Regions from separate parts of the Paenibacillus sp. YIM B09110 genome, predicted to be linked through region 1. Evidence: riboswitches for the same ligand, from Rfam matches in the RefSeq annotation. Region 1 holds a riboswitch; each other region holds the start of a gene.
The links. A riboswitch is a leader RNA that binds a small molecule or an ion and turns the genes downstream of it on or off. The one in region 1 is predicted to bind cyclic di-AMP.

Region 1 (7,653 bases):
TGCATACTTTTCCATCTGTAAATTCTAAGCCTCTAAGTTACAGCACTTATATGTACTTAGAATTTAGTGCAAAACGTACTTATACCGCTTGTAGACGATTAAAGCCGTTTCCGCTCATACAAACCATTCACCATTGTAACCCCAGCATGTACCTCCGTCAACAAAACTCGACACAATCTAGCCACACTTTCCATCCTACTCCTTTTCAGCTTATAATGGAATTGCTTATTTTTTATAATTTCTTATAACAAAATGACATAAGGGGATTTTGTCGTGTATGATGAGCTCCATGTATTCTCTGTAATCGTCGAGCAGTCGAGTATGAACAAAGCATCTGCCCTGCTCAATCTGTCGCAGCCTGCCCTATCCCGCAAGATCGCCAAGCTGGAGCAAGACATCGGATCGCCTCTGTTCCGGCGGATTGGCAAACGACTCGAACTAACAAGAATAGGCCAGCTTACGTACGAGTATGCGATTGAGCTTAGACAGCTTCATCGAAACTATTTGCAAACGGTGTCCGAATTCACCGCGACCGGCCGTTCTTCGCTAACGATCGGCGCAAGCCTGACGACGCTGCAGACGACATTGCCGGATCTGATTCAAATGTTGACGAGCGCACACCCTGAGGTCGATATTAAAGCCGTAACCGGCAAAACGCATGAAATCGTCTCGCTTGTCCGCGAGCATAAGGCTGATATCGGCATCGTCGCCTCCAGTATTGAGGATTCGACGCTGCGCTGTCTGCCTCTCTTCGATGATCATCTGCTGCTCATTCTGCCGCGCAATCAGGTCGTAACCGACAAAGGTACGCTTGGCATTATGGATCTGGACGGCATGCCGATGATTTTATTCTCACGCGGAACATGGTACCGCGTATTGACCGACGAGCTGTTCGATAAGTATCAATTGCAGCCTGACGTTCGAATGGAGATCGATTCCTTCGAAGCTATCCTTCGCCTGCTGCATACATGCCGCGCAGCTACATTGCTTCCGCAATCGTATATGCGCCAACAATTGATCGACGACAATGAGCTTGTTGTCGTACCGATTCGCGAACTAGAGGATACGAAACGCACGACATCGCTTATTCATGCCGATCCCGCGGGGCTGAGTCCTTCGGTTCGACTGTGGATTAATGAAATTGCAGCCCGCTTCCCGAGCAAGCAAGCCTGACATAATTGACAAAAAACAGCGGCGATAAGCTTTAGCCGCTGTTTTCATCATTTCCAATATATCGCTTTCGAATCCATAAGATCGGTGCTCTATTTAACGGATAACCGTCGCCTCGAACTCCTCGATTTGATCGTTCGTCCCTATAATAACCATAATGTCTCGTTCCGTAAGAACATCTGTTGCCGAAGGAGCAATAATTATACCGTTAGGCTTGTTTATCGCAACGATGCTGCAGCCGAATCTTGCCCGGGGATTAAGGTCGCTCAGCGACTTTCCGTTCAAGCATTTCGGAACGGCAAGCTCTGCGATCGTATAATCCTTGGATAGCTCGATATAATCAAGCAGGTTAGGCGATACGAGTTGATGCGCAACCCGAATGCCCATATCCCTCTCCGGATAGACGACCCGATCAACGCCGATCTTCTCAAGCACACGGCCGTGCAGCTCGGACATCGCCTTCGCGACAACTTTCTTCACGCCAAGATCCTTCAATAAAATAGCAGTTAGAATACTCGCCTGAATGTCATCGCCAATCGCAACGACGCCGCAGTCGAAGTTGCGAACGCCGAGCGAGCGAAGCGTCTCCTCATCCGTGCAATCCGCCGATACGGCGTAAGTTAGCACGCTGCTCATATCCTGCACCGTTTCCTCATCCTTATCGATGCCGAGCACTTCATGACCGAGCTCGATGAGTTCCCTTCCAAGGCTTGAGCCGAACCGCCCCAAGCCGACAATGACAAACTGACTGCGTTTGATAGCCACCTGTAAATCCCCTATCCAATTGTTATTTTACCTTCCGGATACCGGTACAATTCTTTATCTGTTCCAGGCCCTAGCGCATAAGCGAGCGTTAATGGACCTAGCCGACCGGCAAACATCGTGAATGCAATAATCATTTTGCTAATATCGCTAAGCTCCGGGGTCAATCCAATGGATAGTCCTACGGTGCCGAACGCAGATGTTGCTTCGAACAATATTTTCATGAACGGCTGATTTTCGATCGTTGCAAGGATCATCGTCACGACCACAACGAGCGTTAACGACAAAATCGTAATCGTCAGCGCCTTGAATATGCGGTCCTTAGCAAGCCGATAGCGGAAGAAGACGATATCCTCGCGTCCGCGAATCATCGAGATTACGGCGCCGACAAGCACCGTGAACGTCGTCGTTTTAATGCCGCCCCCTGTCGAGCCCGGCGAAGCGCCGATGAACATAAGGATGATTGTAAAGAAGACGGTAGCCTGCCTTAGAGCTGTATAATCGAGCGTATTGGCGCCAGCCGTGCGCGGCGTAATGGATTGAAATAATGATGCCCATATCTTGCCTCCCCAATCGAGCGAGCCGAGCGTGAGAGGGTTCGTGAATTCGAAAACAAACAACACAATCGTTCCTAACGCGATCAGCGTTCCCGTCATGGCGAGGACGATTTTACTATGCAGCGATAGCTTGCGCTTCTTCCGATATTCCATTAGATCGGACATAACAACGAAGCCGAGTCCTCCGAATACGATTAGCATCATCGCGGCAATATTAACGATTGGATCGGACACATACAGCGTTAAGCTGCGGTAATCTCCGAAAATATCAAATCCGGCGTTGTTGAATAGCGACACGGCGTGGAATGCACCGAAAAATGCTGCCTTGCCAAGCGGCATATCGAACGAGAATCGGAACGTGAACAGCAGCATCCCGACAAGTTCAATAGACAGCGAGTAATAGATGACACGGCGGATTAGCCTAATAATGCCCTCCATGCTTGTCTGATTCATCGCCTCTTGAAGAATCAGCCTCTCGCGCAGCGATATTTTTCGCCGTAAAACAAGAGCGATTAGCGTTGCCATCGTCATGAAGCCGAGGCCGCCAAGCTGGAACAGCACCATTAGAACGATTTGGCCGGCTGTCGAGAAATAAGTGCCGGTATCAACGACGACGAGTCCGGTAACGCAAGTCGCCGAAGTGGCCGTGAACAAAGCGTCTATAAAGTTCAGCCGTTCCCCTGTCGCCGAAGCGAAGGGCAAAGAGAGCAGAAATGCCCCAATGAATATAATGAGCGCGAAGCCGCTAACGAGTATCCTTGGCGGAGACCAGTTCTTCACGTCCCAAATCCATGCAAATTTCATCTTATATTGTGCACCTCAATCTTCGAAAATCTACTGCGTTATCGTTATAAGCGCACAAAAAAAAGCACTGGAAGCTCAAGTGCTCATGAAGATGAGTCCTGTTCCAATACGCCTACGAGGTTAGCTGACGGATTCGGGCCTGGACAGGCAGCCCTATTCAATCGCCTGAAGCTGCGCTCCGGCAATGTAGAAATTCACCCCATGCCGCCGAATGCCCGGCAACAATTTGGTTCCCCCGTTTTCCTAAGGAAATTCGGCTGTGCTATTCATTTGGTATGACGATAACGATTATAAGCCCAAATACGTGTCTGCATAAAGCTCCCTTTTCTCACATTAGAGGCTATATTCGACCAAAAAGACGCAGTTATGCGCTTCACCTTGCCCTACACTTCATGAACATCGTTATTTCGCGGGATTATGAAAATAAAGACCTAGTTTCAATGGATAATTCAGGGAACGTTGTGATATGGTAGTATAGTATGCTTCATCCTACTCCTATACGCATGAGGTGAACTGATGATCGATTCAATTAAGCACAAGGAATGGAAGCGTTACATATGGGCAGCCGTTATTTGTCTTTTAATTTACATGTTCGTCGATATCGTCCCGTTAATAAAGGCGAGCTCTTCAGATGAGCTAGGCGGCAGAGCCATAAGCAAAGCACAAGCGGAGCAGGCAGCCTCGTCATTCGCCGAGAAGCTCATAGGACACGAGGTGGACTCCGCCAAAGCCGTCCATCAATCCGACAAGCTTATGAACGGCTACCTTACGCGCGATGAGCTGACAGAGGCGTATGCCGATCTATACGATAAGCAATTCCCAACCGATACGTATCAAGTCGAGGTCGACTTCGAAGGAGCAGGCGGCAAAGGATTCGTCTATGTACATATGCAGAGTGAACGTATCGTTGCCTGGAATCTGCATGGCGGCGAGCACGTTCTCGACGACAATCCGGAAATCGACAAGCTGAGCATCGCGTTGCTAGAGGAGCAAGGGTTCCGTGCAGAGGAGCTTGCAAGCGGAGCGGCCTATCCGAACGGCGAGTGGGGAGTTAGCCCAAGCGACCATTCGATCGGTCAATCGAAGCTGCAAGTGACGATTGCCGTAAGCTTGATCGAAGGCGAGCCCGTCATGACGAAATACAAGCCAGCCTTCATTGCGCCGGCAGAGTATAGGGACTATGTGAAAGGCCAAGACAAGTGGGCGCAATTCATGACCGGCTTCGGCTACTTCCTCATGAGCTTCATCCTGTTCGTACTTGCAGTCATCTACGCCGTCCTTTACCGGGGACATACGTCATTCAAGCGAGGAATCGTACTCACTATCATTTACTTCGTTACGTACGTCATCATCAATATGAACGTACTCGACGGAGTTAGAGCATCGCTTGGCGAAAATGAGCTCGGCGGTCAGACGATTCTGATTACCGCCATATTCACCGTCCTATTGTCTATTCCGATGGCCGGCTCGATCTATATCTCGCTTGTGGCGGGCGACGGCTTGTGGAAATCGCAGGGACGCGCCTTATGGCCGCGCTTCGGCCAGCCGGGGTACGGAACGTACGTGTGGCGCAGCATGGGGCTTGGCTACTGCTTCGCCGCTATTCTGTTCGCGCTGCAGGCGGCCATCTTTATCGGCTTGAAATTCACGATCGGCACCTGGTCGACCAGCGACGTTACGCAATCGCCATACAACATGAGTTATCTATGGCTCATGCCCGTGCTTGCTTGGGCGGCAGCTATATCCGAAGAAGCCGTGTTTCGGTTCTTCGGCATCGGCCTGTTCCGCAAATGGTTCAAAAATACGTTCGTAGCAGCCATTATTCCAACCGCATCATGGGCGCTCGGCCACGTCATGTACCCGCTATACCCGTCGTCGACAAGGCTCATCGAGCTAATGATTATCGGGCTGATCTTCAGCTTCATCTTCGTTAGATACGGCTTGATCACGGCGATGTTCACGCATGCGATATTCAACAGCGTCGGCGTAGCGCTTACTATCGTTACCGTCGGCTCGGCGTTCGATATCGCATCCGGCATCTTCTTCGTTGTTCTGCCGATCTTCATCGCATATGTGATTAAGTATTTGGATGACAAAAAAGAGAAGAAACCGCCGATTACGACGATTCCTCCTCATTTAGAGCAGCAATAATTTGTCCAGCCAGCTTTTCCCCGATAGATAGAGGCCTGAAGTCTTCGACGGAGGCCTCTTTTATTTTGCGGATCGAGCCAAAGTGCTTGAGCAGCAGCTTGCGCCGCTTCTCGCCAATGCCGGGAATCGAATCGAGCTTCGATTCGACCATCGACTTGGCGCGCTGCTCGCGGTGGAACGAGATCGCGTAACGATGCACCTCGTCCTGTATGCGCTGAAGCAGATAGAACTCCTGACTGTCGCGCGGCAGGGGCACAACCTCAGGCGGATCACCCGTCATGAGCTGCGCCGTCTTATGCTTCGCATCCTTCACGAGGCCGCAAACCGGAATGGATAAGCCCAGCTCATTCTCCAGCACGTCCAGAGCGGCCGATATTTGCCCTCTGCCGCCGTCGACGACGATTAGATCAGGCGGCGTCAGCTGCTCCTTAAGGACGCGCTCATAGCGTCTGCGAATGACTTCGCGCATCGTTTCGTAATCGTCGGGTCCCGTTACGGTCTTCACCTTATATTTGCGGTACTCTTTCTTGTCCGGCTTGCCGTCCGTGAAGACGACCATCGCCGATACAGGGTTCGTCCCTTGAATGTTCGAGTTATCGAACGCCTCAATGCGATGTACTTCGGCTAATCCTAACCAATCCGCAAGCGACTCGGACGCCTTCACGCTGCGTTCCTCATCACGGGCGATCAGTCTGAACTTATCCTCAAGCATTACCTTCGCATTCTCCATCGCCATAGAGACGACTTCGCTCTTGCGTCCGCGCTGCGGCATGAGCACCTTCACCTTAAGCCAGCTGTGCAGCGAAGCCATCACATCATCCGCACGCGAGCCTGCAGCCGCTTCTTCGGATTCGGATTCGGCGTCACCGTTCAACATAGCCGCAGTCGCTTGCTCCTCAGCTTGCTCCAGTTCAGGAGGCAGCGGCAAGAAAATTTGCTTGGGCAGCGCCGGATTGTCGCTATAATATTGCGTGACGTATGTCATGAAGTCATCATACTCTTCGCCGTAGTAAGGGAAGGTCGACGCATGACGCTCAATCATTTTGCCATGGCGCATATACAGAATTTGAACGCACATCCAGCCCTTCTCCACCGCATAACCGAATACGTCGCGGTCAAGCGCATCGGAGAGCGTAATTTTCTGCTTCTCCATCACAGCCTCGATCGCCACGATCTGATCGCGGAATTCCTTTGCCCGCTCGAATTCGAGCTCCTCGGCTGCCGCTTCCATCTTCCGCTGCAGCTCCGCCTTCACGACATCCTGGCCGCCGCCGAGGAAACGGGTAATTTCCTGTACCATCGTGTCGTAGGACTGCTGTTCGACCTCGTACTCGCAAGGAGCAAGACATTGACCTAGATGATAGTATAGACATACTTTGTCCGGCAGCGTCTTGCACTTCCGCAGCGGATAGATCCTCTCCAGCAGCTTAAGCGTCTGCTGGGCCGCATAGGCGTTCGGATAAGGGCCGAAGTACTTCGCTTTATCTTTCACAACACGCCGCGTCACCTCTAGGCGCGGATGCTTCTCGCTCGTTATTTTAATATAAGGAAACGTCTTGTCATCCTTTAGCAACACGTTATAACGGGGATGATATTGCTTGATGAGATTGCACTCCAGAATGAGCGCTTCCATATTGCTGCCGGTCACGATAAATTCGAAATCGCGTATTTCCGAGACGAGACGCTGCGTCTTCCCGTTATGGCTGCCGTTGAAATAGGAGCGCACGCGATTCTTCAATACTTTCGCTTTGCCTACATATATAATGACGTCGTCGCCGTTCTTCATCAGGTAACAGCCCGGACCGTCGGGAAGCAAGGCTAGCTTGTTTCGTATAAGTTCTTTTGCTGCTATTAACTGCTGATCCATGCTTGCACCTCCGATTGCCATACAATCCTGTTCACATTTTAGCATAAAAGGGCGTAATTTTGTCTCATATTTGTCACGACTGGTTGCTTTACAATTGTTCGACTGTTTCGGTATACTAATATAAGTTGAAATAGCCGATACTGTAGGAGACGACCGCTTGCGGCTGTCGCTGCAGCATCCGGTCTTTCAAGGAGGACGTCTACGATGGAAAACGTAAGAGATCCGCGCGAGCACTTCAATGAAGAGCCACGCCACGACTTGATGGACGTCGTATTCGGCTTTGGCGGCATGCTCGGTTTCATGACCGTAGTATTCGCTGTAGCTGTAATCGTTAAGTTCATC
Region 2 (7,653 bases), on a different contig from region 1:
TTTGTAGGAGGAGGCTGACGAATGAAACACGACGTTCTGCGTATAGGCAACCATGAATTAACATCGCGCTTTTTCATCGGTACCGGACTGTTTCCCAATCCATACGTTCAGATGGAAGCGATCAAAGCTTCGGGTGCTCAAGTATTGACCTTTGCCATTCGGCGAATAAACCTCGAGTCCACGGAGGATGATTCGATCCTTCAGCATTTGCAGAATGAGCCATACACCTACCTGCCGAACACATCCGGCGCGCGAACGGCTGATGAAGCGGTACGCATCGCCCGGTTGGCGCGCGCTTCCGGCTTGAGCGATTGGATCAAAGTAGAGATTAGCGCGAATGAACGCACGCTGCTGCCGGACCCGATCGAAACGTTGAAAGCTACGGAAATACTCGTCCGAGAAGGCTTCACCGTTCTTCCTTATATATCGGACGACCCTATTATATGCAAGCGTCTGGAAGAGGCCGGAGCTGCGGCAGTCATGCCGGGAGCAGCACCGATCGGCACGGGACTTGGGATTCTTAATCCTTATAACCTTGGTCTAATCGTTGAGGAAGCGAAAGTGCCGATCATTGTGGATGCCGGTCTTGGTTCAGTGAGCGATGTAGCCCAGGCCATGGAGCTCGGAGTATCCGGCGTATTGATGAATACGCCCGTAGCGAAAGCGACCGACCCGGTCGGCATGGCGGAAGCGATGAGAATGGGGATTGAAGCCGGAAGGCTAGCGTATCTATCCGGAAGGATCGATAAGAAGCGGTATGCGTCGGCAAGCAGCGGGTTCGAGGAATATAAGCTGAAATAATTACATTAACGAAAGCTGGTTCGCGAGATGAAACAAAGCATATTGGTCATGGGCGGGGGAGTCATCGGTTTATCCTGCGCGCTGGAGTTGCAGAGGCGGGGACATCAGGTAACGGTGCTGGAAATCAATCGCTGCGGAGGGCAGGCTTCCGGTGCGGCCGCCGGCATGCTGGCGCCTTATTCCGAGAATGTCGAGAGCCCGGATGCCTTCTTCCGATTTTGTCTGCAAAGCCTGCAGCTATACCTGGAGTGGCAACAAATGGTGAAGCAGGTCTCGGGACGCAATTTCGAATATACCAACTCTGGCAGTCTCTATATTGCCTACCATGAGGCGGATTTGCTAGCCCTGGAAGGCAGGCTGCTATGGCAGCAGCAGTTCGGATCCTCCGGCAGCATACTGGAGGGAGAGGCTTTATTCGCTCTCGAGCCTAATTTGTCGAGGAACGTACGGGCAGCTCTTCATACGCCGGAAGAGAGCCATCTCTACGCGCCGCATTATGTAATCGCTCTGGAGCAAGCTTGCCGATTAACAGGGGTCGACATTCACGAGAATTTAGGCAAGCTGTCCGTCAGCGAATGGCGGGACGCCATTGTCGTTCAGTCAGCGGATCAAAAGAGGTTCAGCGGAGACAAACTGCTTGTATGCTCCGGAGCATGGGTGCAGGAGCTTGCCGATACGTTCGGCATCCGCATTCCCGTATACCCGATCCGAGGCCAAATTTGTGCTTATGAGGCAGACGAGAAGCCTGTTCGGCATATGGTTTTTAGCAATCAGGGTTATCTAGTAGGCAAAGAAAACGGTACGTTGGTATGCGGAGCTTCGGAGGATGTTGCCGGCTTCGATACTTCGGTGACGGACAAGGGGATCGACAGGCTGAGGAAATGGAATAAACAAGCGTTTCCTTTCCTTGAGCAGCGGACTCCCTTCCACCGATGGGCGGGGCTGCGTCCTTCCACCCAGGACGGCCTTCCTTTGATCGGCACGCTGGGAGAGGCCGGACATGTGGCATTCGCGGTCGGTCATTACCGCAACGGCATTCTGCTTAGTCCGGCTACCGCCAAGCTTGCTGCCGATTGTCTGGAAGGCAAGGATACAGCCGAATATAATCAAGCTTTCTCACCGGAACGGTTTGGAAGAAGGGGTTGAGCGTATAGATGGATACTTATTCAAGACAACAGGTTGCAAGGGCTTTAACGATCGCAGGCTCCGATAGCGGCGGCGGGGCGGGCATACAGGCCGATCTGAAAACGTTCCAAGAGCTTGGCGTCTACGGCATGTCCGCCATTACGGCAGTGACTGCTCAGAATACCCTCGGGGTACATGGCGTATATCCGATGAGCACGGATGCGATCATTCAGCAGATTCTCACGGTAGGCAACGATATCGGAGTGGATGCCGTTAAGACGGGCATGCTGTTCAGCAGCGAAATCATCGTTGCGGTTGCCGAAGCGATCCAGACTTTCGGATGGACGAAGGTTGTCGTGGATCCCGTCATGGTAGCCAAGGGCGGCACCGTCCTGCTGCAGGAAGAGGCGATTCGCGCTTTGACGGGCAAGCTATTGCCGCTTACGGCAGTCGTGACGCCAAACCTTCCGGAAGCGGAGCAGCTTACGGGCAGCCCGATTCGGAGCAAGACGGATAAAGAAGAAGCGGCGAAGCGGCTAGCCGGCTTCGGCGCCCGGTATGTCATCATTAAAGGCGGTCATGACGAAGGAGAGCAAGCGGTGGACTTGTTGTTCGACGGCCGTTACTTTACCGAGCTGGCGGGCAAACGGATAGCGACAAGGCACACGCACGGTACGGGATGCACGTTCTCGGCCGCGCTTACGGCCGGCCTCGCCCGGGGGCTGGACGTCGAGAGCGCCATGCGGGAGGCCAAAGCTTTCATTCAAGCGGCGATCGGGGACGGAATCCATATCGGCGGCGGCCGCGGTCCAACGAACCACTGGGCGTACAAGCGCAGCCAATCGTCTACCTCCATGCTGTCAAGCGAAAACGCAAGCAAATAATGGCATTTCTTTCGATAATAAATGCTACTGCCCTTTTAAGCCGATGCCATCCAAATATGGAATCAAAAATCAGCTTAAACCCTCCGAATTTCGGTTTTACTTTGCATAAGGATGGGCGTATGATTTGTTCAACAACTAAATGAGTCAAACGCTAAATTCCCGAACCGGGAAACGGGGGAACCAACCGAAACCATTCCAATGGTTTCATGGGGTGAATCCTTTCGCTTGCCTTAGCAAGCATGAGGTAGGGCACTCTCAAGCCCGAATCCGACAGCTAACCTCGTAAGCGTATTGTGAGAGAACCGCGATCGTGCCTTGCATAGGCTCGTCTTTTCGTTATGCAAGAAGTCCGAGAGTAGAGTGTCTCTGCTCTCAGGGCTTTTTTTTGTTGCGTAAAAGCATAATATCCGCGAGGAGGCTGACCCATGAATGCGATCGAAATTCATAATCTGACCAAAACGTACGGCAAAGCAAGAGGAATAACGGACATTAGTTTTTCCATCGAACAGGGAGAAATCTTTGGTTTTATCGGACCGAACGGGGCAGGTAAATCTACGACGATCCGAACGTTGCTGTCTCTCATCTATCCGACAAGCGGCAGCGCGGCTATTTTCGGCAAAGACTGCATCAAATTTGCTCCGGAAATCAAAAGGGAAATCGGATATTTGCCGTCGGAGGTTTTTTATTACGACAATATGAAGGTCGCAGATCTGTTATATTATTCGGCCAGCTTTTACAAAAAGGACTGCAAAAAAAGAATAAAAGAATTGGTTGAAATCATGGATCTGGATATCACCAAAAAAATCGACGACCTGTCTCTGGGCAACAAAAAGAAGGTGGGCATCGTTCAAGGGCTGCTCCATAGCCCCAAGCTCATCATTCTAGACGAGCCTACCAGCGGGCTTGATCCGCTCATGCAGCAAAAGTTTTTCGAATTGCTTGAAGAAGAAAATAAAAGAGGGGCCACGATATTATTTTCATCACATATATTAAGCGAAGTTCAGCGGCTATGTAATCGAGTTGCGATTATAAAAGAAGGTAAGATCGTTACGGTCGAAAAAATCAGTACGTTAAAAGAAAACAACTATAAAAAGTTTACGGTAGAAACGTCGGAACAAATCGAGCGCGAATACTTCAATATCACCGGCGTGAACCATATTGCGGCGAATGGGAATACGACGAGTTTTTTATTTAAAGGCAATATCAATCTGGTAATGAAAAAAATAGCCGAAATCGAAATCGAGAACCTGTGGATCGAAGAGCCGAGCCTTGAGGAAATCTTTATGCATTATTACGAAAAAGGGGTCTGATCGGCGATGAATATGTTTGTGCATGAGTTGAAGGCGTACAGAAAATCGATGCTCGTATGGACGTGCTCCTTAATTGGCATTCTGATCTTGCTCATGTCGCTTTTCCCTGCCGTTTCAAAGGACATTGACGAATTTTCCAAAGTGCTGGAAGGGTATCCGGAGGGCATCAGAAAAGCGCTCGGCATTGAAATCGAAAGCATGGGGACGATTCTCGGCTTTTATGGTTATATTTTCATGTACATTACGCTCGGTGGCGCTATTCAAGCAATGATTCTGGGAACGTCGATCGTCTCCAAGGAGGTTCGCGACAAAACGGCAGACTTTCTCTTGACGAAGCCGGTATCGCGTACGCAAATCATGACCTCCAAGCTGCTGGCTGCGGTCGTTTCCTTATCGGTAACGAATGCGTTTTATCTTATTGCGGCTAATCTCATTGCCGTTCAGGTGAAGACGGTTGAGTATAGCGGGAAACTGTTCTTTATGATTTCAATCACGCTGTTGTTTATACAGCTTGTTTTTTTGGCCATAGGCATTATCGTATCCGTCGTTTTTCTTAGAATAAAAGCCGTGCTATCCGTTTCGCTCAGTACGGTGTTTGCCTTTTTCGTCATCGGCATGCTCGTATCGGCGGGCGATGAGGGGACCAAACGTTATTTGTCTCCCTTTAAATATTTTGAACCCAGAACTATTATCGAAAGCGCCAACTATGAAGCTCCCTTTATTGCAGCGGCAATCGGAATCATTGTGGTTTGCATCGCCGCCAGCTATGTCGTCTATTTGAAAAAAGATGTTCATGCTGTATAAGCGAATACGAAGAGGAGGGGTACAACATTGAATATTTTCGTTCGGGAATTGAAATCGTACCGGAAATCGATTATTTTTTGGAGTATCGGCATCATTCTGCTGGTCGCCAGCGGCATGAATAAATATGAAGCAACGGCATCCGGCGGACAGCTGGACAGCGTGATGGATGATATGCCTAAGGCACTCAAGGCGTTAATGGGGTCAGGGGATTTAGACTTGTCCAAAGCTAGCGGTTATTATGGTATTCTGGTCGTATACTTTTTGTTGATGGCAACGATTCACGGGGCTATGCTCGGAGCAAATATAATCGCAAAGGAAGAACGGGACCGAACGGCGGAGTTTCTATTTGCCAAACCGGTATCGAGGACTGCCGTCGTTACGGCGAAATTGCTGGGCGCGTTGGCCAATATCCTCCTATTGAATATCGTGACCTGGGCGTCGAGCGTCGCAATCGTCGGGAACTACAGCAAGGGTGAAGCTGTAAATGGCGATATTGCCATCGTCATGGCGGGTATGCTTCTTTTGCAGCTTCTCTTTCTGGTTATAGGAACCGCCATCGCGGCCGCATACGCCAATCCCAAGAAGGCAGCTTCGCTTGCAACCGGCATCCTGCTTATTACGTTCATTCTGTCGATTGCAATCGATCTGAACGATCAACTCGAAACGTTGAGGGTGTTCACGCCGTTTAAGTATTTCGAAGCCAAAGACATCATGTACGGCGGGGGATTGAATATCGTATTCGTTCTCTTATCTATCGTTTTGATTGCAGTTTTAACCGTAATAACGTATATCTTATTTAAGAAACGCGATTTGCATGTTTAAGAGATTTATAAATGGTAATACCTCTATAAAAAAGGAAGTGTCGAACGATGAATTTAGAAGAGGTTATGCAGGAGCTTGAAGCGCTCGGCAAGGAACGAATGAAGAAAATGTACATTTCTAATGGCGCGCACGAGCCGCTCTTCGGCGTCGCTACGGGCGCTATGAAGCCTATTTTCAAAAAAACGAAAATCAATCAGCCTTTGGCTGAGCAACTGTACGCCACAGGGAATTACGATGCGATGTACTTCGCTGGTATCATTGCCGATCCCAATGCGATGACGGCAGCGGATTATGATCGCTGGATGGACGGCGCTTATTTTTATATGCTGTCCGATTTTGTCGTTTCGGTTACGTTGGCGGAAGCGGATATTGCGCAAGAGGTTGCCGACAAATGGATCGCAAGCGGCGACGAGCTGCGAATGTCGGCGGGCTGGAGCTGTTACTGCTGGTTGCTGGGCAATCGGAAGGACAGCGAATTCGACGAAACCAAATTAGCCAATATGCTCGAGCTGGTGAAAAATACGATCCACGATGCTCCCGAACGCACGAAATATTCGATGAATAACTTCATGTACACGGTGGCGATATCCTATGTGCCGCTCCATGAGAAGGCGACTGAGATTGCAGAATCGGTAGGCCCTGTGGAAGTCAGTAAAGTCAAGAAACCGACCAAGCTCATACACGCTTTGGCTAACATCCAGAAGGAAACGGCAAAAGGGAGGGTTGGGTTCAAACGCAGACATGTAAGGTGTTAAGCGCCGGCTGCGATCGAGCTCCGTTTTCGGGTAATGCGATTTAGAGGCTGGCTGACGATTTGTATGTTTTTTCGTACAATACGCTGACCCGATTCGCCGTCCTGTCCACTTTGTACGATTTTTCATATAAAAGACGACTCTTAAACCCGTTGCTAGCTCGTATTGTATGATTTATCGCACAAATCAACCGTTTGGACACCATTCCCTAGGTGAATTGTAAGATTTTTCGTACAACCTTCCAATGCACGCAATAGTAGATGTTTGAACCGAAAAAGCCGAGAGTCCTTGTAAATAAGGATTCTCGGCTTTTTTGCGCCCAGCTCAGGAGGCTTACGCCTCCATCTTCTGAGCGGAGTGCAGCTTATAGTAGCGACCCCGAAGGGCCATTAGCTCGTCATGCGAGCCGGATTCGGCAATGCCTTTGTCGGCTACGTACATGATCCGGTCGCAGTTCTTAACGGTGGAGAGACGATGCGCGATAATGAACGAGGTGCGTCCTTTGAGCAATTCGTTCAAGCCCCGCTGAAGCAAGCGCTCGGTCTGGGCATCGATGGATGAAGTAGCCTCGTCCAATATAAGGATGCGCGGATTGGCAAGCAGCGTGCGGGCGAACGAGATGAGCTGACGCTGACCTTGCGAAAGCTTCGAACCCCGTTCATTAACTTCCGTCATATAGCCTTTCTCGAACTCGCGAATGAACTCGTCGGCGCATACGGTTTTGGCAGCGGCGATAATCTCTTCTTCGGTGGCGTCGAGCTTGCCGTAACGGATATTGTCCATAATCGTGCCGGAGAAGATGAAGCTGTCCTGCAGCATGATGCCCATTTGACTGCGCAGCGACTTCAGCTTCACTTCCGATATATCATGGCCGTCGATAAGAATCTTGCCGCCCGTCACGTTATAGAAGCGCGAGATCAGATTGACGACCGTCGTCTTGCCGGCGCCTGTCGGACCGACGAGGGCGATGCTTTCGCCGGCTTGAATATCGAAGCTCAGATTTTCCAGCACATTGTGGCCTGGATCATAGGCGAAGGTCATATCGTCGAACGTTACCCGTCCTTGGATAGGCGGCAGCTCGCGTGCCTTCGGAATGTCGCTCACGGTTACCGGCTCATCTAGCGTCTCGAAGATCCGTTCGAGATAAGCCACGGC
Region 3 (7,653 bases), on a different contig from region 1:
CGAAACCTTTATGTTGTTTGTTGCTCACAACGTTGAGCGACAGTTGTTTCTTCTCTTTCTTCTCTGGCTGGTCTTGCTGATTCTGATCATCCATCCCTGCATTCACACCTTCCCCGTACAATAATTACATTTTAGCTAATAATCCTCGAAAAGCAAACATATACATGCTGTAGATGCTTGTCAACGGGAGGGAAACGTTTAATGACTCCACGCAACGTCAAACGAATCTTATTAGTTATGCTCGGAATTGTACTGCTCGGCGTGTCTGTGCAGTACGGCTTCGGGAATGCTTGGCAATCGCAGTATACCTATGCATTAGCTCCCGCGGCGAATGCCAAGCAGCCACCGCCCGCTTCTGCCCAAAAAACGGCCAAGCCGCCCACTCCGCAGCAGCCCGACACGGGTGCAGCGCCTCAGCCGCAATCGCTCAGCAAACGTGTAGTTGAGTACCACATGAACGTCAGCTTGCGCGAGGACGCTCGGCATTTGGACGGCGATCAGATCGTAACCTGGACCAATCCAGGCAAAAAAGCGGTGTCCGAGCTCTACTTCCATCTGTACCCGAACGCTTTCCTGTCTAAGAAAACAACGTTCATGAGCGAGTCAGGCGGCAAGCTGCGCGAGGACAAGGCTACGGCGGACAGCCTCGGCTTCATGAACCTGCTGTCGCTTCAGACGCTTGAGGGGGAGAATCTGCTGCCTCGCCTCCATTACGTCCAGCCCGATGACGGCAACGTCAACGATCTTACGCTGGTCAAGCTCCGTCTGCTGGAGCCCGTTGCGCCAGGCAAGACCGTAACGCTGCGCATGGGCTTCGAGGTGAAGCTGCCCGAAGTGTTCGCCCGTATGGGCTACTCCGGCAACTTCGTCATGGCGGGCCAATGGTTCCCGAAGGTAGCAGTGTACGAAACGGTGGGAACGCGAGGACGTACCGCCGAAGGCTGGAACGTTCATCAATACCACGGCAATTCGGAGTTCTATAGCGACTTCGGCATTTACAGCGTGAAGATTAACGTACCTGAGTCTTATACCGTAGCAGCTACAGGCTTCCAAACGAAGACGGCTGAGGGCAGCAACGGAAGAAAGTCGTATCAGTTCTACGCGGAAGACGTTCACGACTTCGCATGGTCGGCATCGCCCGACTTCGTCTTCGCGGAGGAAGCTTTCTCGGATAAAGGCGTGCCGGGCGTTCGCATTAAGCTGTACCTCGACCCGCTGCATGCCGATCTCCAGGAGCGTTACATGCATGCGGCCAAGTCCGCGCTCTCCAAGTACGCGCAGTGGTACGGCGAATATCCTTACAGCACGCTGTCGATTGTTGTCCCGCCAAAGGGCGGCAATGGCGCGGGCGGCATGGAATACCCGACGCTCGTCACCGCGTTCGCCGCCGAGAAGGCGAATCCCGGCTATGATCTCGAGCGTACCGTCGTTCATGAGATCGGCCACCAATATTGGTACGGCATGGTCGCCTCCAATGAATTCGAGGAAGCTTGGTTGGACGAGGGCTTCACCTCCTATGCCGAGGATATGGTCATGGAGTCCGCCTACGGACTTGAGCCGAACCTCAGGATTGAAGCGAGCTATATGACGGACCCTGCGCCGCTTAAGCAGCCGTCTTGGGCTTATAGCAGCCATAATCAATACGCGGAGAACGTCTATCTGCGAGCGAAGCTTGTCCTTGTCGGCATCCGGCATCAGGTCGGCGAGAAGACGATGGCGAAGATTATGCGGACCTATTTTCAAAAATACAAGTTCAAGCATCCTTCGACCGCCGACTTCCAGCGTGTTGTCGAGCAAGTCACGAAGACGAAGTGGCATGACTACTTCAGCGGGTACGTGTATGCGAACCAAATGTCCGACTACTCGGTCGAATCGATTCAAGTGAAGCCGACCGAACAGGACGGCCAGCAGCTCTACGAATCGACCGTGCTCGTGAAGCGGAACGGCGGTGTAAGCGGTCAAATCCCGATCACGCTGCAGTTCACGGACGGCGCGACGGTGACAAAGCTATGGGATGCCGACGACTCCCACGTCCAGCTTACGCAAGTGCATACGGCTCCTCTGCAATGGGCGATGATTGATTCCGAGCATTCGAACGTACTCGACAATAAGCTCATCAACAACTATATGCAGGCCGATCTTTCGGACAAGACGCGCATCCGGTGGGGCATCAGCGTATCGAAGCTGATCGAGGGACTGTTAGGTACGCTGAGCTGGTAAGTATAAGCGCGCAAGGAGCGATCGAATATGAAAATGTATATGAAGCAAGGTTGGCAGCTTGCGATCAAGCACTTCCACCTCATCATTCTGTTATTTCTGTATCAGTTGCTATGGGGCTTCTTCCTCTATCGATTTATCGATTCGGTCGTCTCGCCCTTGCTGCGCCGGTTTCCAGCTGCATACCCGTCTGATACAGCCGTTCATCTCTTCCTGACCGAGGCGCAGTTCCAACTGCTGAAGACCGACATCCTTACGCCTTATGTATGGATGCTGGGCGGCTTGTTCGCCATCCGCATGCTGCTGACTCCACTGTTCAATGCCGGACTGTTCTATTCGCTGCACCATTCTAGTACCCGAGGCGAAGGCGCTGCCGGCGGCGGCACTAAATTCGTAGAAGGAATTCGCAAAGCTTGGAAACCGGTCATGCTGCTTCACTGGGCGGAGGCCGTGTTAGCACTTGCTCCCGGTTTCTGGGTGCTGCCTCATGCGCTCGACGCATACCTGCAAGGCGGCTCGAACGTCGACCTGCTGCAATCCGTCCTTCCTGGCGCTGGACTATGGCTGTTCTGGGGCTTGCTGCTGCATCTGCTCTTCCTGGCCATGCAGCTTGGCGCTGCCTCAAAAGAAGGTATCCTCCACTCGCTCGGGCGCGCGATGAGGCATATCATCTCCTTCGCTGCCATCTCGCTAGTTATGTGGGCCATCGGAGCCGGATTAGGACTTCTCATCACCGGTGTATCGCTGCTATGGGCCGGACTATTCGCGCTTATTCTTCATCAAGGCTACAACTTGGTGCGAACGCTCGTCCGAGTATGGACCATCGCAGCCCAGTACGAATGCCTGCAATCCAAGTAGCTTCATCACTTTAGCCTGCTTTAGCTCAAAAACCCCCGAATCAACGCCTGTCCTATTATGGCGAATTCGGGGGTTTTTACGTTATCATCCTACTAATGACGGCGACAGCCTTTTTTGCTAGAAAGATGAGAATCCTCTCACCATTAGTACCTTCAGGTCATACTTTACATAATATCCACATAATTAATGAAATCGAGTATCGATTATTTAGTCCCTCGGTCCTAGTTGCGGCTTTATTATTACATGAAAAATGATTATACGAAGCAGTTTGTCAAAAGATTACATGAGAATTATTAGAATTTTGTTAGAAAGGCAGGAGATCAATAAAAAAAATAGAATAATTGTCAAGAGCAAAAACAAACTGCCTAATTTCCTAGCGGAAAACGGGGGAACCACTCTGGGTGAATTGATTCCGACGCCACGGCTATAAGTCATACCGCCTCTGTAGAAGAGGACATCATCGACTTGTTCGTAGCGCCTGAGGAATCATAGGGAACCTTCAACCGAACCCCACAGCTAACCTCGTCGGCACCGGAAGGAGTTTCACAATTGAAAAAGGTTACCGTAATGCTTTTGGGGCTTGCGCTCTTGCTCGCTTTTCAAGCGGGAAGTGTTTTCGCAGACTCCAAAATGAACGGATTTATCAATGATGTTATTGGTACTCCGTACAAAAGCGGTGGAACTACCGCGAAAGGCTTCGATTGCTCCGGCTTCACGAGCTATGTGTTCGCTAAGATGGGCATCGAACTTCCTCGCGTTTCCTCCGATCAAGCAACAGTTGGCACGAAGGTCGCTAAAGCTGACCTGATTGCCGGGGATCTTGTGTTCTTCGACACAAGCGGCGGCAACAACGGCGCAATCTCCCACGTCGGCATCTACATAGGGGACGGCAAGATTGTACACGCTTCGGTTAGCCGCGGCGTTGTAGTCGACAAAATCGATTCCTCTTACTACAAACCTCGTTATGTGACAGCACGTCGCATTCTTAGCGAGGAAGCATTTACAACTTACGCCGACGAAAAATAGTTTCACCCTTTAACAACAAAGCCGCAGGCTGTTCGTCCACTCGTGACAACAGTCTGCGGCTTTGTTATTTTTGTACTTTCTATCTATTACCCGCAGCATCGCGCCGCTGTGATTGCCCTCTACCCAGCACAAGCATTGCGCCCAGTACGAACAGCATGATCAGAACTAGTATGCTGACGTACCAGAGCGTAACCCCTCCGTCATACCGATCCATGAACCAGCCGGTAACGCGAGGGAAGATTGCCCCGCCAAGCCCGCCGCATGCCACGAGCAAACTCGTCGTCCGCTCTGTCATACCTGGGATTAGCGCGTTCGCATAGACAAGCGCAATGCCGAATATGCCCGAGAAGAACAGCCCGCTTAAAGCGACGAAGAAGAGCATCCAGCTGAGCTGGCCCATGAGCGCCATTAACGCGAACACGATCGTTGCTCCGCCAGTAGCGATAAACAAATACTTCGCATACCCCATTTTCTCCGCCAGCGTGCCTGCAAATATACGTCCGAACACCATCGTTGCCCAGAACAGGCTGAGCGCTGCCGCAGCACTTGACTCATCTACCTGCGAGCGCTCAATGAGCAAGGACGGCAAGTAATTGGAGAAGCTCATCTCCATGCCTACGTAGATCATGAAGAACGCTGCCGACAGCAGCAAGAACGGAAGCGCGGTGCGCGGATAACCGAACAATCCGGTTCTTGCACCTGCAGCCCCCTGCTCTAGGCTGTTGCTCACCGCTGCTTTCGGCGGTTGGAAGCCGATCTGCTCGTCCAGCTTGCCGAAGGACATCGTTAGCCACAATACAAATGTAACGCCCGACAGCGCCGCAAGTATCGGGAATGATAACTGCCATACGTTCTGAGCGATCAAATAAGCGGCTGCAACCGGTATAATAAGTGCGCCGACGCCAAAGAACGTTTCCAGCCTGCTCATCGCCGAAGCCTTGCCCTTGGCAAGGTCGATGATCATCGCGCCGACGACCGCTTCCGTCATGCCGAAGCCGATCCCCGCGAGAGGAGCAACGGCCAGCATCCAGCCCCAAGGAAGAAGCAGGCTGTAAGCGGCCTCGCTTAAAGTAAGCGCGCCAAGCGCAATAAGCACCGCGCCCCGCTTGCCTATTCTCGCCGTAATGGAGGGAGCCAGTATGACACCGACCAGGAAGCCGAGAAATTGATTCATAATCCATTGTCCGCCGTCTTTGTAAGTGAGCCCATAATGATCAATCAGCTGCTCCAGTATCGATCCGCCTACCACATGCGCAATACCGATTACCAAGTAAGACAGACAGCCGATCCATATTAACTTCTTCATGCCGTAGTTCTCCTTATGTCCGCGCGCCTTCTGGCGCCTATCTGATATACTTAGTCATACGTATCCAACTCATTTGCTCCAACCGGGGGTTATAAGAAATTGAATAATTTAAACCATTCTTCTCATTATAAACGCTATCCAATTCAAATGACCATATGTCCGCTGGAAATACAGCACGCTGTCGAAATATGCAATTGGATTTACGAGCCTCCCTACGATGTCTATCACTGGCCAACTTGGGAGCAAATGCAAAAGGACGAAATCGAATTCGGCGATCCCGTCCTGCGTGCGCAGCAATATATAGCAATCGTTGATGATAATTCGAGACTGATCGGCTTCGCCCAGTTGTTCCCCATGACCGGCGTAACCAGGCTCGGACTCGGACTCCGCCCTGATCTGTGCAGCCGAGGGCTTGGTCCTTCCTTCGCTAAGCTAATTGCGCTGGAAGCGCGAAGAAGAATGCCTCAACATGAGATCGACTTGGAGGTGCTCGCTTGGAATAAGCGCGCTGTACGTGCCTACGAACAGGCAGGCTTCCGTATTACCGATACGTATGCCCGTTCTTCTCAGAACGGTTACGCTGAATGCCATTGCATGGTGTTCGAGCCCATCCAGAGCTAACAGCTCTGAATGCAATTATATCGCTTGCGTGCCATGCTCTATATCTATTACATCTGCGAATAAAATAAGTCCAGGTCCAACAAGCACCGATATCGTCCGAATCCATGCATGGGTATCAAGATCCGTATAAGCTCTCGATACAATCGATCTTCGATCCTCGTTCATCTGTACGATGTTCGGAACGAAGTACGGCCGCCAGCACCAGTTCGCGCCTCGGAATTGGTCCTCGCTCCGCCATGAGCCGTCAGACTCGCGAAAATAGTTCGCAGATAGCTGGATCCCGTCCTGATTGCACAAGTACACGCGGATATAGCTCGTATCCAGCTCCGGAAGAAGCCGCAGAGCCCAATCGTCATTACTTTCCGTAATGCCATCGGAGGTATCCACGATATGCGCGAGCTGCTTCGCAAGCTGCTCGGCCTTGACTTGCCAATCGCGCTCCGAGATGACGTGATGCAGCAGATGCCGCTCCAGCTCCTCGACAATAATTGGAGCGAAGCAATCGGGATCGCGGAAATCCGCCTCGGCCCTCGCGAACATGAACCCTTGCACATAACGCGCGCCTGCTCGAATTGCTCTAGCAAGATCCTCTCTCGTCTCAACGCCTTCCACGAGCAAGGAGGCGCCGATCAGCTCCGCCATATCTGAGAAGGAGCGAAGCACGCCGAAGTAGCCGTCATGCGTTGCGCTCTTCTTAATCATATGTATATCGATCTTCAGCAAGTTAGGCTGAATCTGCGCAATACGGTCGAAGCTGCTGAAACCGCTGCCTACATCATCAATTGCAATCTGACAGCCTTGCTCCCGATAGAGGTCTACAACGGTGCGAAGTACCTCCATTGAGCCTTGGAAGCTCTGCTCCGTAATCTCAATAACGACTTTCCGTGGGTCAATGCCGTATTTCTTAAGCAGAGACAACGTGAACAGCTCTCCGGATTGCTCATAACGATAAATCCAAGAAGGCTTTAAATTAATAAACAACATAGGAGGTTCATCCATTTGACCCAGCTTGGCAAAAGCCTGCTCGCGCAACAGCCGATCCACGAGAATATGCTCCTCATCGGACACTGTTTCATCGCTAAAGAAAGGCCCCAAGCTGCGAACAGAATCTCCTTTTACCGCTCTAGCCAGCACCTCATAGCCCATAATTCTCCGAGTATCCATCGCTATGATCGGCTGATAGTAGGCTGCTAGCTTTTCATCTTGTAGTCCTAGCGCTTTTGGCAGTGCTATTGTAGTGTGACCATCACTCATAGCGCTCTCCTTCATGTTACTCGCATGTTATATTATCTACCATATTAATGAGTATCATTGTAATTGAATCGACATTAAATGTAAAGAAGCGACATATTAACTGCCAATCCGACTATTTTGTCGAATGATACCTCTAATATATAGTAGCAATCTAACAACCATCGGAGAAAAGCTGACTTAGATCAGTCTAACTATGCGCGTAACCTGATTGCTCTGAGATACTTCTATAATATGATGCTTGCTGTTGTAAGTAATGACGCCTTCGGCAACCTTAATTTCTGGATTTTCGCCCAGTCCGAAAAACACATCGTCAGCCAGCGCTTCCATTACCTCATGACGGTCATCCTCATGTAGGGCTTCCCATTCCTCGG

Region 2: linked by a shared signal. The riboswitch ahead of V8F51_RS19540 (ABC transporter ATP-binding protein) and the one ahead of V8F51_RS00360 (TrkH family potassium uptake protein) in region 1 are both predicted to bind cyclic di-AMP.
Region 3: linked by a shared signal. The riboswitch ahead of V8F51_RS20475 (C40 family peptidase) and the one ahead of V8F51_RS00360 (TrkH family potassium uptake protein) in region 1 are both predicted to bind cyclic di-AMP.

Annotation. Positions count from the first base shown of each region.
Region 1 is NZ_JBANSP010000001.1:79,468-87,120, forward strand. It holds gene V8F51_RS00350 (LysR family transcriptional regulator) at 274-1,173, shown strand; gene V8F51_RS00355 (potassium channel family protein) at 1,267-1,929, opposite strand; gene V8F51_RS00360 (TrkH family potassium uptake protein) at 1,947-3,293, opposite strand; cyclic di-AMP (ydaO/yuaA leader) riboswitch at 3,388-3,562, opposite strand; gene V8F51_RS00365 (CPBP family intramembrane glutamic endopeptidase) at 3,810-5,444, shown strand; gene uvrC (excinuclease ABC subunit UvrC) at 5,410-7,311, opposite strand; gene V8F51_RS00375 (YqzM family protein) at 7,516-7,653, shown strand, end outside.
Region 2 is NZ_JBANSP010000013.1:148,329-155,981, forward strand. It holds gene thiS (sulfur carrier protein ThiS) at 1-18, shown strand, start outside; gene V8F51_RS19525 (thiazole synthase) at 22-801, shown strand; gene thiO (glycine oxidase ThiO) at 829-1,947, shown strand; gene thiD (bifunctional hydroxymethylpyrimidine kinase/phosphomethylpyrimidine kinase) at 1,956-2,810, shown strand; cyclic di-AMP (ydaO/yuaA leader) riboswitch at 2,950-3,115, shown strand; gene V8F51_RS19540 (ABC transporter ATP-binding protein) at 3,236-4,120, shown strand; gene V8F51_RS19545 (ABC transporter permease subunit) at 4,127-4,924, shown strand; gene V8F51_RS19550 (ABC transporter permease subunit) at 4,952-5,746, shown strand; gene V8F51_RS19555 (DNA alkylation repair protein) at 5,794-6,501, shown strand; gene V8F51_RS19560 (ABC transporter ATP-binding protein) at 6,832-7,653, opposite strand, start outside.
Region 3 is NZ_JBANSP010000015.1:47,281-54,933, forward strand. It holds gene V8F51_RS20460 (YwhD family protein) at 1-94, opposite strand, end outside; gene V8F51_RS20465 (M1 family metallopeptidase) at 202-2,220, shown strand; gene V8F51_RS20470 (hypothetical protein) at 2,248-3,075, shown strand; cyclic di-AMP (ydaO/yuaA leader) riboswitch at 3,428-3,621, shown strand; gene V8F51_RS20475 (C40 family peptidase) at 3,625-4,101, shown strand; gene V8F51_RS20480 (MFS transporter) at 4,181-5,407, opposite strand; gene V8F51_RS20485 (GNAT family N-acetyltransferase) at 5,555-6,028, shown strand; gene V8F51_RS20490 (EAL domain-containing protein) at 6,044-7,282, opposite strand; gene V8F51_RS20495 (hypothetical protein) at 7,460-7,653, opposite strand, start outside.